One region of the Nocardiopsis sp. NPDC006938 genome, then DNA from elsewhere that is predicted to be linked to it. Evidence: riboswitches for the same ligand, from Rfam matches in the RefSeq annotation. Region 1 holds a riboswitch; the other holds the start of a gene.
What was found. A riboswitch is a leader RNA that binds a small molecule or an ion and turns the genes downstream of it on or off. The one in region 1 is predicted to bind S-adenosylmethionine.
Positions count from the first base shown of each region.

Region 2: another riboswitch for S-adenosylmethionine. It lies ahead of ACFYL4_RS00680 (aminotransferase class V-fold PLP-dependent enzyme); the one in region 1 lies ahead of thrC (threonine synthase).

Region 1 is NZ_JBIAGA010000003.1:315,340-322,754, forward strand. Features, by position in the region: gene ACFYL4_RS06905 (trehalose-6-phosphate synthase) at 1-1,249, opposite strand, end outside; SAM riboswitch class I at 1,537-1,677, shown strand; gene thrC (threonine synthase) at 1,691-2,950, shown strand; gene ACFYL4_RS06915 (ubiquitin-like small modifier protein 1) at 3,015-3,293, shown strand; gene ACFYL4_RS06920 (PadR family transcriptional regulator) at 3,390-3,995, shown strand; gene ACFYL4_RS06925 (ATP-binding cassette domain-containing protein) at 4,137-5,108, shown strand; gene ACFYL4_RS06930 (ABC transporter permease) at 5,105-5,920, shown strand; gene groL (chaperonin GroEL) at 6,267-7,415, shown strand, end outside.
Region 2 is NZ_JBIAGA010000001.1:146,901-154,315, forward strand. Features, by position in the region: gene ACFYL4_RS00665 (primosomal protein N') at 1-1,034, shown strand, start outside; gene ACFYL4_RS00670 (DinB family protein) at 1,265-1,834, opposite strand; gene ACFYL4_RS00675 (SAM-dependent methyltransferase) at 1,825-2,499, opposite strand; gene ACFYL4_RS00680 (aminotransferase class V-fold PLP-dependent enzyme) at 2,789-4,177, opposite strand; SAM riboswitch class IV at 4,238-4,352, opposite strand; gene ACFYL4_RS00685 (DUF3870 domain-containing protein) at 4,570-4,980, shown strand; gene ACFYL4_RS00690 (CaiB/BaiF CoA transferase family protein) at 4,987-6,267, shown strand; gene ACFYL4_RS00695 (acyl-CoA dehydrogenase family protein) at 6,327-7,415, shown strand, end outside.

The DNA.
Region 1 (7,415 bases):
CCGCGCCCGCCTCACGTGAGAGCACCAGGACCGAGTCCCGCTCGGACAGGACCGGGCCCTCCTTGGCGACCAGGTTCATGCCGTCCCGGATCGGGTTCACCAGGAGCACGTCCGCGATCTGGAACGACGCCAGCGATCGCGGGTAGTCGTCGTTGACCTCCAGCACCAGCGGGGTCCACTCCGGCGTCGCGAACTCCTCGTTGATCTCCCTCGCGGTCCGCAGCACCGCGTCGGTGTACTCCCGGTACTCGGGTACGTCGCCCCGGCTGGGGTAGGCGAAGGCCAGGTGGGTGACGCGGCCGCGCCACTCCGGGTGCGCCGTGAGCAGCTCGCGGTACGCCTCCAACCCGCGCACGATGTTCTTGGAGAGCTCGGTGCGGTCGACCCGGACGATGAGCCGGGTGTCGCCCACCGCCTCGCCCAGAGTCCGCCTGCGGTCGGCCACGGCGGGATCGGACGCGCTCTCCCGCAGGCCGGTCTCGTCGGCGCCCAGCGCGTGCACGCCCACCTGGACGACCCGGCCGCCGTGCTCCACGGTGCCCCGTTCGAGGTCGACGTCGGCGCGCAGGACCTCGGCGCAGCAGCGCAGGAACGCGTTCGCCCACCGCGGGCTGTGGAACCCCAGCCGGTCGGCGCCGAGCATCCCCTCCAGCAGTTCCCGGGCCACCTGGTCGGGCAGCATGCGGAAGTACTCCGGCGGGGCCCAGGGCGTGTGCGAGAAGTGCGCGATGCGCAGGTCGGGGCGGCGTGCCCGCAGGATGCGCGGCACCAGCGCCAGGTGGTAGTCCTGCACGGCCACGCGCGCGTTCTCGGCGGCGCCGCCCACGAGGGCCTCGGCGAAGGCGTTGTTGTAGGCGGTGTAGTCCTCCCACAGGCGTCGGAACTCCGAGCCGAAGGAGGGCGAGTTCGGGGTGTCGTAGAGCAGGTGCTGCACGAACCACAGGGTCGAGTTGGCCACCCCGGTGTAGGCGCCGGAGAAGGTCGTCTCAGGGAGTTCCAGCATGTGGACGCGCATGCCGTCGAGGTCGTGCGCGCGGTCCAGTCGGGCCCCGGGTGCCTCGGCGGCCGCCCGGCGGTCGGCGTCGGACAGGGCGGCGCACACCCAGAGCCCGTCGATCTCGGAGGCCACGGAGATCATTCCCGAGACCAGGCCGCCCCCGCCCCGACGGTGCTCCAGGGAGCCGTCGTCGGCGGTGGAGAAGGAGACCGGCCCCCTGTTGGAGGCGATGAGGATCTCGGCCTTGTCCACTGGTCGTCCTCTCGACGAAGGATGGGTCGTGGTTCACGCTCCCCCTAGGTCTCGCCTGGAGCCGGTGACCCCAAACCCCCTCGGGGGCAACGGTGGACACCGTCACACCCGTGGAGGAGCCGCCGTTCGCACCCCCGGAACGCACCGGCTTCCCGCCCCTGGCGGACACTTCCGTCTCACCATGTGGGAGGAGTTGTGTAATCCGGATCACCCGGCGTGGAAAACGGGTCGCATCCTCGGTTACAGTGACGGTGCGTTCTCGAAGGAGAACCGCCACAACTTCATATTGCTCATCCAGAGGGGTGGAGGGACCGGCCCTGCGAAGCCCCGGCAACCATCTCGACATGTGGAACCGCGATCACCGCGTCCCGTCGAGACAGGTGCCAACTCCGGCCTGGGGTCAAGGTGGCCACCAGGAAAGATGAGGGGAGACGCCTCGCCATGGCGATTGCCGCCGCCGAACCCACCTCCGTCCGCGCCTTCGGCCCGGGAACCGCGCTGTCCTGTCGGGAGTGCGGGGAGCGCTACGAACTCTCGCCGATCTTCGCCTGCCAGTTCTGCTTCGGCCCCCTGGAGATCGCCTACGACTTCGGGACCGTCACCCGCGAGCAGATCGAGAGCGGCCCCAAGAACATCTGGCGCTACCGCTCCCTCCTCCCGGTCCCCGACAACGTGGCCGACCTGCCCAACATGAACCCCGGCCTCACCCCCCTCGTCAGGGCCGACCGCCTCGCCGCCGAACTCGGCCTGCGCTCCCTGTACGTCAAGGACGACTCGGCCAACCCCACGCACTCCTTCAAGGACCGGGTCGTCGCGATCGCCGTCGAGGCCGCCCGCACCTTCGGCTTCACCACGCTCTCGTGCTCCTCCACCGGCAACCTCGCCGGTGCGGTGGGCGCCGCCGCCGCGCGCGCCGGGTTCGACTCGTGCGTGTTCATCCCCGCCGGTCTGGAGGAGGGCAAGGTCGTGATGGCCGCCGTGTACGGCGGGAAGGTCGTGGCCATCGACGGCAACTACGACGACGTCAACCGCTTCTGCTCCGAGCTCATCGGCGACGAGGCCGGGGAGAGCTGGGGCTTCACCAACGTCAACCTGCGGCCCTACTACGCCGAGGGCTCCAAGACGCTGGCCTACGAGATCGCCGAGCAGCTCGGCTGGCGCCTGCCCGAGCAGATCGTCATCCCGATCGCGTCCGGCTCCCAGCTCACCAAGATCGACAAGGGCTTCCAGGAGCTGATCCGGGTCGGCCTGGTCGAGGACCGCCCGTACAAGGTGTTCGGGGCGCAGGCCACCGGTTGCTCGCCGGTCGCCCGCGCGTGGGCCGAGGGGCACGACGTCATCCAGCCGGTCAAGCCGGACACGATCGCCAAGTCGCTGGCGATCGGCAACCCCGCCGACGGCCCGTACGTGCTGGACATCGCCACCCGCACCGGCGGTTCGATCGAGCACGTCGGCGACGACGAGATCGTCGACGCCATCAAGCTGCTGGCCCGCACGGAGGGCATCTTCGCGGAGACCGCAGGCGGCGTGACCACCGGAGTCCTGCGCAAGCTGGTGCGCGAGGGCACGCTCGACCCCGAGGCGGAGACGGTCATCGTCAACACGGGTGACGGGCTCAAGACCCTCAACGCCGTCGACTCGGGCGTCACCGCCACGATCAAGCCGTCCCTGGAGGCCTTCAAGGCCGAGGGCCTGGCCTGATCCCCGGGCCCGCGCCCGCACCCACCACCCCGCGCAGCACCCACGTCCCAGGAGTACGAACACCATGAGCGTCAGCGTCCGCGTGCCCACCATCCTGCGCACCTACACCAACGACGTGTCGGAGGTGACCGCCGAGGGCGGCACCCTGGCCGAGGTCCTCGACGACCTGGAGGCCAACCACCCGGGCATCCGCGCCCGCGTGCTCGACGACAACGGCAAGGTCCGCCGCTTCGTCAACGTCTACGTCGGTGACGAGGACGTCCGCTTCGACCAGGGCCTCCAGACCGAGGTCCGGGACGGCCAGCAGATCTCGATCATCCCGGCCGTCGCCGGGGGCTGCTGACCCCGAGGCACCACACGGACGGGGCGGGCGCCGGAGGGCGCCCGCCCCGTCCGTGTGCCCGTCCCCTCGTAACCTGGGAGGAGGACTCTTCCGGGGATGAGGGTGGCGATGTCGGCGACGCGGTTGTTGGTGCTCGGTGTGGTGCGCATTCACGGGCGGGCGCACGGGTACCGGGTGGGCCGTGAACTCATGGGGTGGGGTGTCGAGGAGTGGGCCAACGTGAAGTGGGGGTCCCTCTACCACGCTCTGCGCAAACTCTCCGAACAGGGCAAGCTCCGTGAGTTCGTGGCCGAGGGGGAGGCGTCCGGCCGGACCTCCTACGAGGTCACCGAGGACGGTGAGGCCGAGTTCCACCGGCTCCTGCGCAAGGCGCTGAGTTCGACCGAGGACGAGGCCCTGCTGTGCGCCGGTGTCACCCTGATGATCGCGCTGACCCGCGCTGAGGCGATCGGCCTGTTGCGGCAGAGGTTGGCACGGTTGGAGGAGGACGAGGCCGAGCTGCGCGCGTCGATGGACCTGCCCGACTCCGAGTGGGGCAAGCCCCCACACGTGCGCGAGCTGTTCCGGTTCTGGTCGTACTCGCTCGACTCGGGCACGGCATGGACCCGGCAGCTGATCTCCTCCCTTGAGACGGGGAGGTACGTCATGGCCGACGACGGACCTGACGACGGTCCCCGGCAGCCGGGACCGCTCCCGGTCTGAGCTGCCCGAGACCCTCGCCCGCCGCGGCGCTGCCCCGCACCGGGTCCCCTTCTGGGACCCACGCCCACGTATTCAAACTTGAACATCCCTTCGGTGTGGTGCATCATGTCCCCGTATTCAAGTTTTAATACGGAGGGCTCGATGATCCGCACACAGGAGCTGACCCGGCACTTCCGGATCGGCAAGGAGACCGTCGAAGCCGTGCGCGGCGTCGACATCGAGGTGGCCGAGGGGGAGGCCGTCGCGCTCCTCGGACCCAACGGCGCGGGTAAATCCACCACCCTGCGCATGCTCACCACGCTTCTCGAACCCACGTCCGGGAGCGCCACCGTCGCCGGGCGCGACGTGCGCGCCGAACCCGCCGAGGTGCGCCGCCGGATCGGGTTCGTCGGGCAGGGCCACGGCGCCGGGGAGGACCAGCGGGTCCGCGACGACCTCCGCACCCAGGGCCTCCTGTACGGCCTGGACCGCCGCGCCGCGGGACGTCGCTCGGACGCCCTGCTGGAGATGCTCGACCTCACCCCCGCCGCCGGGCGCGAGGTCGCCAACCTCTCCGGCGGTCAACGGCGCCGACTCGACATCGCCATGGGCCTGGTCCACCACCCAGATCTGCTCTTCCTGGACGAACCCTCCGCGGGTCTGGACCCCCACAGCCGGGCCAACCTGTGGGAACACGTCGCACGGCTGCGCGCGGAGTTCGGCACGACGATCGTGCTCACCACCCACTACCTGGACGAGGCCGACTCCGCGGCAGAACGGGTCCTGGTCATCGACCACGGCCGCGTGATCGCCGACGGCACGCCGGAGGAACTCAAGGGGCGCGTCTCCGGCGACCTGGTCGGGCTCGCCCTCGCCGACGAGGACCAGGCCCGCGCGGCCGTGGGCGTGGCCGAGCGGATCGCCCCGAACGGCGACGCCGGGGTCCATGACGGACCCGGGGCCCAACACGAGGTGCGGTTCAGGGTGGAACACGGAGACGCGGTGCTCCCCGAACTTCTGCGCGCCCTCGACGCCGCGGGCCTCGACGTGCGTGCCGTCCAGGTGCAGCGGCCCACCCTGGACGACGTGTTCCTGACCCTGACCGGCCGCAGTCTGCGCGAGGAGGACCAGTGACCGCCGTCGACCGGACCGCGACCGTGCCCGATGCGCCCACACGGGCGGCCGGAGGATTCGCGGGGGTGCTGCGCGACACCGGGACCGTCCTCGCGCGCCAGGCGCGACCCGTCCTGGGGCGGCCGTTCATGATCGTCTTCGGAATGCTCCAGCCACTGCTGTACCTGGTGCTGTTCGCGCCACTGCTCACCGGGCTGGCGGGGGCCGAGGGCGAGAACCCGTGGCAGTGGTTCGTGCCCGGCCTGTTGGTGATGCTGGCCCTCTTCACCGCCGGGTTCGCCGGGTTCGGCCTGTTGCCGGAGCTGTCCTCGGGCGAATTCGAGCGGATGCTGGTCACCCCGGTCAGCCGGGTGGCGCTCCTGCTCGGCCGGGTCCTGGGCGATCTCGCGACCATGCTGGTCCAGATGGCGCTCATCCTCGTGCTGGTGCTGCCGTTCGGATTCCGAACCACCGTGCCCGGCGCACTCGCGGGATTCGCCCTGCTCGCCGTGCTGGGGATCGGGCTGGCCACACTGTCGTACCTGGCCGCGATGGTCGCCAAGCACACCTACGTGTTCGCCCCGATCGTCCAGACCGTGATGGTGCCCCTCATGCTCCTCTCGGGTCTGCTCCTGCCGATGGAGCTGGCCCCGGGGTGGCTGTACACGCTGTCGCGGTTCAACCCGGTGGCGCATGTGGTGGACGCCGCCCGGGTGCTCTTCGACGGCGGTCCGTGGGACGGCACGGTCCTGCTCGGTTGGGCGATGGCGCTCGGACTGGCGTGCGTAGCGATGGCTGTGGGCGCACGCTCGATGCGCCGCCTCAACGGCTGAACGGGCGGACCCCTGGTCATCGGGCCGGTGACCGCCCGGCCACCGGTTCCTCCGGGGGTCCGTCCTCTGTTCGCCGAGCGCTCAAACCCGCACGTCGGGGGATGTTTCGCCTGGTCAGTGTGGTTTCTCCGATCGTCGAAATCGTGACCACATCGTTTGCACTCTCCAGGGTCGAGTGCTAAAAAAGGGAGTGGTTAGCACTCACCTTCACCGAGTGCTAACCGGATCGAGGCTGCGAGATCGCGGACCTCCGGCAGCAGGGTTGCCGGAGCGGAAGCGGTCGTCCGTCGCGGGCGCACGCCTCGTCCCATCGCGTATCAGCCCGGTTACGGGAGGACAGAACTCAATGGCAGCCAAACTGATCGCGTTCGACGAGGAGGCCCGTCGCGGCCTCGAGCGCGGCATGAACCAGCTCGCGGACGCCGTCAAGGTCACGCTCGGCCCGAAGGGTCGCAACGTCGTCCTGGAGAAGAAGTGGGGCGCCCCCACGATCACCAACGACGGTGTCTCCATCGCCAAGGAGATCGAGCTCGAGGACCCGTGGGAGAAGATCGGGGCCGAGCTGGTCAAGGAGGTCGCCAAGAAGACGGACGACGTCGCCGGTGACGGTACGACCACCGCCACCGTCCTGGCCCAGGCGCTCGTGCGCGAGGGTCTGCGCAACGTCGCCGCCGGCGCCAACCCGATCGGCCTCAAGCGCGGCATCGAGGCCGCCGTGGCCCGCATCAACGAGGAGCTCGGCAACCTCTCGAAGGACGTCGAGACCAAGGAGCAGATCGCCTCCACCGCCTCCATCTCCGCTGGTGACACCCAGATCGGCGAGACCATCGCCGAGGCGATGGACAAGGTCGGCAAGGAAGGCGTCATCACCGTCGAGGAGGGGCAGACCTTCGGGCTCGAGCTGGAGCTCGCCGAGGGCATGCGCTTCGACAAGGGCTACATCTCGCCCTACTTCGCCACCGACCTCGAGCGCATGGAGACGGTCCTCGAGGACCCCTACATCCTCATCGTCAACTCGAAGATCTCCAACAACAACGAGTTCCTGCCCGTTGTCGAGAAGGTCCTCCAGTCCGGCCGTCCGCTGATGGTCATCGCCGAGGACGTCGCCGACGGCGCCCTCCAGACCCTCGTGGTCAACAAGATCCGCGGCACCTTCAAGTCCGTCGCCGTCAAGGCCCCGGGCTTCGGTGACCGCCGCAAGGCCCAGCTCGGCGACATCGCCGTGCTGACCGGCGGTCAGGTCATCACCGAGGAGGTCGGCCTCAAGCTCGAGAACACCGAGCTCGACCTGCTCGGCCGCGCCCGCAAGATCGTCGTCACCAAGGACGAGACCACCATCGTCGACGGTGCCGGTGACGCCACCGCCATCGCCGGTCGCGTGAACGAGATCCGCAACGAGATCGAGCGCACCGACTCCGACTACGACCGCGAGAAGCTCCAGGAGCGTCTCGCGCGCCTGGCCGGCGGCGTGGCCGTCATCAAGGCCGGTGCCGCC
Region 2 (7,415 bases), on a different contig from region 1:
GCTGGGCGCAGCCGCTCGTGGCCGACCGGGCGACGCTGCGCGGGCGGGCTCCGGTGATCCGGCCCGCCGGGGACGACCACGAGCTGGCCCGGGACGAGGCCGCGCGCACCGCGCGGTTGCCGAGCCTGGCACTCAAGGCGGCGCGTGAGGGCGCCCGCGAGGGTCCGGTGCTGTTCCAGGTACCGCGCCGGGGCTATCTCAACGCCCTGGCCTGCGCCGGCTGCCGTGAACCGGCGCGCTGCGAGGCCTGTCGCGGGCCGCTGGCGATCCGTGACGCGCACGCCGTCCCCTCCTGCGGGTGGTGCGGTCGGGTGGCCGGACGGTGGACCTGCTCCGAGTGCGGCTCGCCCCGTATGCGCGCCGTGGTGGTCGGCGATCGCAGGACCGCCGAGGAGCTGGGCCGGGCCTTCCCCTCGCTGACCGTGCGCACCTCCGGTCGGGACGAGGTCCTGGCCCAGGTGCCGAACAAGCCGTCGCTGGTGGTGTCCACCCCGGGTGCCGAGCCGGTGGTTCCGGACGGCGGATACGCCGCGGCCGTGTTGTTGGACGGCTGGGCGCTGCTCAACCGTCCCGACCTGCGCGCCTCTGAGGAGGCGCTGCGCCGCTGGCTGAACGCCGCCGCGCTCGTGCGGCCGGGCGGCACCGTGGTGGTGGCGGCCGACGCGTCCGTGCCGGTGGTGCAGTCGCTCGTGCGCTGGGACCCGGCCGGGTTCGCGGAGCGCGAGCTCGCGGAGCGGCGCGGGCTGGGGTTTCCCCCGGCGGTGTCGATGGCCTCGATCACCGGCGCCCCTGAGCACGTGCGGGAGCTGCTGGACCAGATCCGGTTGCCGGAGTCCGCCGAGGTACTGGGACCGGTTCCGGTGGACACGCGGACCGGAGACGACGGCGGGGTGACCGAGCGGGCGCTGCTGCGGGTGCCGCGCGGCGCGGTGGGCGAGCTGTCCCGGGCGCTGAAGGCGGCCGCGTCAGCGCGCAGCGCGCGCCGGGACGAGCACCTGGTGCAGGTGCGGGTGGACCCGCTACAGGTGCTCTAGGGTGTGTTTTGTGGATGCTTTCGCCTTCTGGCGGCGGAGCCGCCAGCACCGCGAGCGGCCGCCAGGCCATCTCTCGCAAGACGATGAGCGACGGTCAGCCCGGGTTTGGCTGTCCGAGCTCCATCGGCGCAGCGAGAGGCAGCCTGGCACCGTGAGAACACCGCGCCGCCAGGCGTCCCTTGAGGGTGGTGGAGGGCGACGGGCGGGCGGAATGATCCACACAACAGGCCCTAGGTGACCGGCGCGGGCCCGGTGTCGGGCGCCTGCCCGTAGCGGGCTCGGTAGAGGTCGCGCAGGAGGGCGACCTCGGCACCGTGGTGGATGAACTCGCGGTTGAGGTGCAGCAGGAGCACGACCAGGGGGAAGTCGGCCCACTGGGGCGCCTCCGCCCCGCCCACGGGCGCGGCCAGCGCGTCGTCGTCGAGCTCCTGGACGTGCGCGACCCACGTGAGGTAGGCCCTGCGCAGACGCTGTCGGGCCTCGGCCGCGGTGGAGGGCCAGTCGATGGTGTCGCGGTTGGCGGTGCGGTCGCCGAAGTGCCAGTTGATCCGGGCCTCCAGCACGTCCACCACGATGTGCCCCAGGCGCCAGGCGATGGTGGTGACCGGCGGCGGATCGGGCTCGGGGTAGGAGCCGTCCGGGGCGTGGCGGCCGTCCGGCAGCTGGCGCACGGTCCAGCAGTCCGGGACCGGCTCCCAGTGGAACTCGGCGTCGGTCAGCCCCTCCAGCCGAGGCCACAGGGAGAAGTCCCAGTAGAACTGTATCTGGGCCAGGATCTCGGCGTTCCAGTTCAGCGCCATCGCGGCTGTCCCCCTCCTCGCCCGGGCACGCGGCCCAGCCCGCCCAGGGTCCCGCACCCGGGGTCGGACACGTCATCATCCGGGTAGGGCCACCAGGTGAGGTCGGCGACCCCCGGTTCGACCGGGAGGAAGGGGGCGAAGGCGCGTTCGGCGACGACGCGGGGGGCCGTGGAGGTGAGGGCGACGTATCCGCCGCCGCGCATCATCGAGTGCAGGGTGTCCAGGCCCCTGGGCGGGTCCTGTTCGGTGTGAGGTCGGGTCATCAGCACGGCGACCGGCTGGTCGAAGTCGACCAGGCCGCTGCCGTGCAGGCGCCGGAGCGCGGCGTCGGCCCCGCCGGTGGTCTCCCCTGCCAGGACGGCGCTGTTGCGCGCGGGGGCGGCCAGGACACCGGCGGTCCCGGTCGGGGCCAGGTGGACGACGGTGGCGTCGGCGTGGGCACCGCGGACCCGTTCGGCGGTTCCGGGCACCGGACACCCCCAGTCGACGAACTGGCGTACGCGGGCGTCGGCGCAGAGGTAGTCGACGACGCGGCCGAGGAAGGCCTGGTGGAGACGGACCCGTTCCGTCTCGGCGGGGTCGGGCGGTGGGCAGCCGCGCGCGCCGAGGCTGACCACCCGGGAGGGCTGCTCGGGCACGCGCGGGGGCTCGGTGGTTCGGAACACGGCCGTGAGGGGCCCTGCCTTGGGTCCTCGGACGTCCGTCACGATCACGCTCCCCCAGCCGGTTCGCTCGCGGGAGGCGGGACGCGGTGCCGGTGCGGACCGGTCGGGTCCGGCGACGGCGCGCCCCACCGTCAGGGCCCGATAGTACCGCCTGGGAACGTGATCCCCGGCACACCCCGGCGTGAAATGTGGCCTAGTGCGTCGTATGTGGGTTCATGCGTCGCATGGCCCCTTGGGTACGAGGTCCCGAAACACCTCATTCACGACACACCGGACACGGGCGGACGCGTCAGAGGACGTTGCGGGGGTCCGGAACGGGGGCGAGTCGGCCGTCGCAGTCGGCGTACTCCCAGCGCGGGCCCCGCGCCACGAGGTCGGCGACCGCCCCGACCAGCCGGTCCACGTGCTCCTCGGTGGTGCCCACGCCCAGGCTCGCGCGCACGGCCTGGTCGTGGCCCTCGGGGAGCAGGTGGGTGGTGAGCGGGTGGGCGCAGAAGAGGCCGTCGCGTACCCCGATCCCGTACTCGGCCGACAGCGCCGCCGCCAGCAGGTCGGCGGGCAGTCCGTCGACCACGAACGACACGATGCCGACCCGGGGGTGCTCGGCGTCCCACAGGGACAGCTCGTGCACGCCCGCGATCTCGTCCAGCCCCGCGCGCAGCCTCTCCAGCAGGGCCGCCTCCCGGATGTGCTGGAGGGAAAGCGCCTCGGTCGTGAAGGTGTCGCAGGCCGCCGCCAGGGCCACGGCCCCCAGCACGTTGGGGCTGCCCGCCTCGTGCCGAGCGGGCAGGTCGTTCCACTTCACGTCGTGCTCGGTCACCCGGCGGGTCGCTCCCCCGCCCGCGAGGTAGGGCGCGGCCTCGCCCAACCAGTCGGCGCGACCCGCGAGCACGCCCGAGCCGAAGGGCGCGTAGAGCTTGTGTCCGGACAGCGCCACGTAGTCGGCACCGGTTCCGGAGAGGCTGAAGGGCAGGTGCGGCACGTACTGGGCGGCGTCCACGACCACACGGGCCCCCTCGGCGTGGGCCGCCTCGACCAGTTCCTCCACCGGCCAGATCTCGCCGGTGACGTTGGAGGCGGCGGTGACGCACAGCAGCCGGGGACCCTCGGGGGCCGCGGCGAGCGCGGCTCGGGCCGAGGTGACGGCGGCCTCGGGCGAGGCGGGAAGCGGCAGCCGGACCACCTCGCCCGCGCGCGACGCCGGGTGCTCCCAGGGGAGCAGGCTCGCGTGGTGCTCGGAGGCGAAGACCACCACGGTGCAGCCCTCGGGGGCGGCGCGGGCCAGCAGGTTGACCGCGTCGGTGGTACCGCGCACGAACACGACGGCGTCGGCGGAACCGTGCTCGTCGGCCTCGGTGCGCACGCCCAGGAACCGGGAGACGCTGCGGCGGGCCCGCTCGTAGGCGTCGGTGCTCACCTGCGAGTGGTGTCCGGCGCCCCGGTGGACGCTGGCGTAGTACGGCAGGGCGGTGGCGAGCGCCTCGGCAACGCTGGTCAGGCAGGGGGCGCTGGCGGCGTAGTCGAAGTTGGCGTAGTCGACGCGCTCACCGGTGACCAGGGGGACCCCGTCCTGCGCGGCGACGATCGAGCAGCCGGTGCGGGCCTCGGCGCCACGGGCCGCCGCGCGAGCGGCGGAACGGCTGGAGCGGGTGGAGTCGAACGGGATGACGGTGGTCATGGGGCACCTCTTCGTGGGTCGGGGGACCCACGGGGTGGCCGATGACGGCCGCTCCTCAGGGGTCCGCGCTTGTCTGACACGGTCGTGTCGGGACCTGGTCCTCACCCGGGGCACCCCACCGCGGAAGGAGGGTTGCCGACCAGCTAGCCGGGGCTTGTCGCTGGTACTCGTGACCTGTGCCGAAATGTAACACAGGGTTCCCGAGGCGCGCATCCGCGTGTCCGTGTGCTCTGGACCACCCCCGCCTTGACACCGGAGGTCCCGGCTGGGCCATACTGATCGAGAACTGCCCTCACGTCGCGGGTGTCCGGTTTCCCCCGGCCGCCCTTCAGACGCGAGACTCCAGTCCGTTGGAGTTTTCGCGTGCCCGCAGACAAGAGGTGCATCTTCCGTTGTACGGCGACGACCGTGTTCAGCAGCTTCTCCGCAACCCCAGGGTTGTGCTCATCTCCGGCTACGCCCGTCTTCCCGACTCGGTGGCGAGCCACTCCCAGTACCAGCGGCTCGGTGTCGTGCTCGCGGTGGACTCCGCGGACGGCCGGATCGTGGCCGCGGACACCACCCTGCTGACCGACCTGGCCCGGGACTTCTTCCGCGCCCTGGTCGAGGGCGCCTCGGTGACCGAGGACATCGCGGAGATCGTCCGGCGGGTCCAGACGCGCTACGCGGGCCAGTCCGGCGCCGCGCTCACCACCGCCCTGCGCCGCTGCCTGGAGACCTACTACCAGCTCCGGGACGGCGACCAGCTGCCCGGCGGCTCCGTGGAACCGGACGGCACCGTCCGTCCCGACGGCGAGGAGTGACCCCCCATGAACGAGAACGGCCCCCAGCCCGCCCCCGGCTCCGGGGATGGCGCGCCGCTCCCCCTGGCCGGGGTGCGCGTCGCCGACCTGTCCCGGGTACTCGCCGGGCCCTACGCCACCATGCTCCTCGCGGACATGGGCGCGGAGGTGGTCAAGGTGGAGCAGCCCGGCCGCGGCGACGACACCCGCTCCTGGGGCCCTCCCTACGCGGAACCCACCGAGGAGCACCGTGCGGACCACTCCCCCGGTGAGGCCGCCTACTTCCTGTCCGTGAACCGGAACAAGCGCAGCCTGGCCGTGGACCTGAAGGACCCCGAGGGCCTGACCGCCGTCCGGGAGCTGTGCGCGGCCTCGGACGTGGTCATCCAGAACTTCCGGCCCGGGGTGATCGACCGGCTGGGTCTGGGCTACGAGCGGATCAGCACCCTCAACCCGGCGGTCGTGTACTGCTCGGTGAGCGGGTTCGGGCCCGAGCACGAGCCCTCGACACGACCGGGCTTCGACATCGTCGTGCAGGCGGAGAGCGGGCTGATGGCGACCACCGGCCCCGCCGACGGTCCGGCCAGCAAGGTGGGGGTGGCGCTCACCGACGTCCTGACCGGCCTCAACGCCGCCGTGGGCATCCTCGGCGCGCTCATGAGGGCCCGGCAGACCGGTCGGGGCGAGAACATCAGCGTCTCACTGGTGAACTCGACGCTGTCCAGCCTGGTCAACCTCGCCCAGCAGGCGCTGGTGACCGGCACCGAACCGGCGCGGGTCGGCAACGCTCACACGACCATCGTCCCCTACCAGGTGTTCCCGACCCGGGACGCGGAGGTGGTGATCGCCGCCGGGAACGACGCCCTGTACCAGCGCCTGTGCACCGCTCTCGACCGCCCCGACCTGGGGCGGGACCCCAGGTACGCCACCAACCCGCAACGGGTGGCGCACCGCGACGAACTGGTCGGGGAGCTGTCGGCCACCCTGCGGGAGCGGCCCGCCGAACACTGGATGGGAGTCCTGGTCGAGGCCGGGGTCCCCGCCGGGCGGGTCCGGGGCGTGCTGGACGCCCTGCGCACCGCCGACGCCAGGGGCGACGACGTCCTGCGCACGGTGGAGCACCCCACCGCGGGCCCCCTGGAACAGGTGCGGGCGGGCTTCCGGATGGAACGCACTCCCGTCCCCATGACCGCCCCTCCTCTGCTCGGGCAGCACTCCACGCAGGTCCTGGCCGAACTCGGCCTGGACCCGGACCACGTCACGGCGCTGCTCGCACGCGGCGCCGTCCAGCAGACCGACGTCGGCTGAGCCGGGCCCGCGCCCCGGCACCGACCCCGTACACACAGCACCACGAAGGGACACCCACCATGAGCGACTCCCAGCGCAAGGCCGCCGCCCCCGACCCCCTCGACTTCCTGGCGGTGGACGCCGAACTCTCCGACACCGAGCGCGACATCCGCGACGCCGTCCGGGAGTTCTCCTCCCGGGAACTCCTGCCGCAGGTCGCCGACTGGTTCGAGGCCGGGACCCTGCCCGACCCGCGCGGCCTGGCCAAGGCCTTCGGCGACCTGGGCGTGCTCGGTATGCACCTGGACGGGTACGGGTGCGGCGGGTCCAGCGCGGTCTCCTACGGCCTGGCCTGCCGGGAGCTGGAGGCGGTGGACTCGGGTCTGCGCAGCTTCGTGTCCGTGCAGGGCTCGCTGGCCATGGCCGCGATCCACAAGTTCGGTTCGGAGGAGCAGAAGAACGAGTGGCTGCCGAGGATGGCGGCCGGTGACGCCATCGGCTGCTTCGGCCTGACCGAGCCCGACTCCGGGTCCGACCCGGGCTCCATGCGCACCCGGGCCCGCCGCGACGGCTCCGACTGGGTCCTGAACGGCACCAAGATGTGGATCACCAACGGTTCGGTCGCCGACGTCGCCGTGGTGTGGGCCGCCACCGACGACGGCATCCGCGGCTTCGTGGTGCCCACCGACACCCCCGGGTTCTCGGCCAACGTCATCCACAAGAAGCTGTCGCTGCGCGCCTCGATCACCTCCGAGCTGGTCCTGGAGGACGTGCGCCTGCCCACCGACGCCGTCATGCCCGGGTCCCGGGGGCTCGGCTCTCCGCTGTCCTGTCTGAACGAGGCCCGCTACGGGATCGTGTGGGGCGTGGCGGGCGCGGCCCGCGCCTGCTACGAGGCGTCCCTGGACTACGCGCGCACGCGTGAGCAGTTCGGCAGGCCGATCGGCGGGTTCCAGCTCACCCAGCGCAAGCTCGCCGACATGGTCGTGGACGTCAACCACGCCGGGATGACGGCGCTGCGGATCGGACGGCTCAAGGACGAGGGGAACTGCCACCACAACCACGTGAGCTTCGGCAAGTTCGCCAACGTCGCGGCGGCCCAGCGGGTGGCGCGGACGGCGCGCGGCATCCACGGTGCGAACGGGATCACCCTGGAGTACCCCGTGATG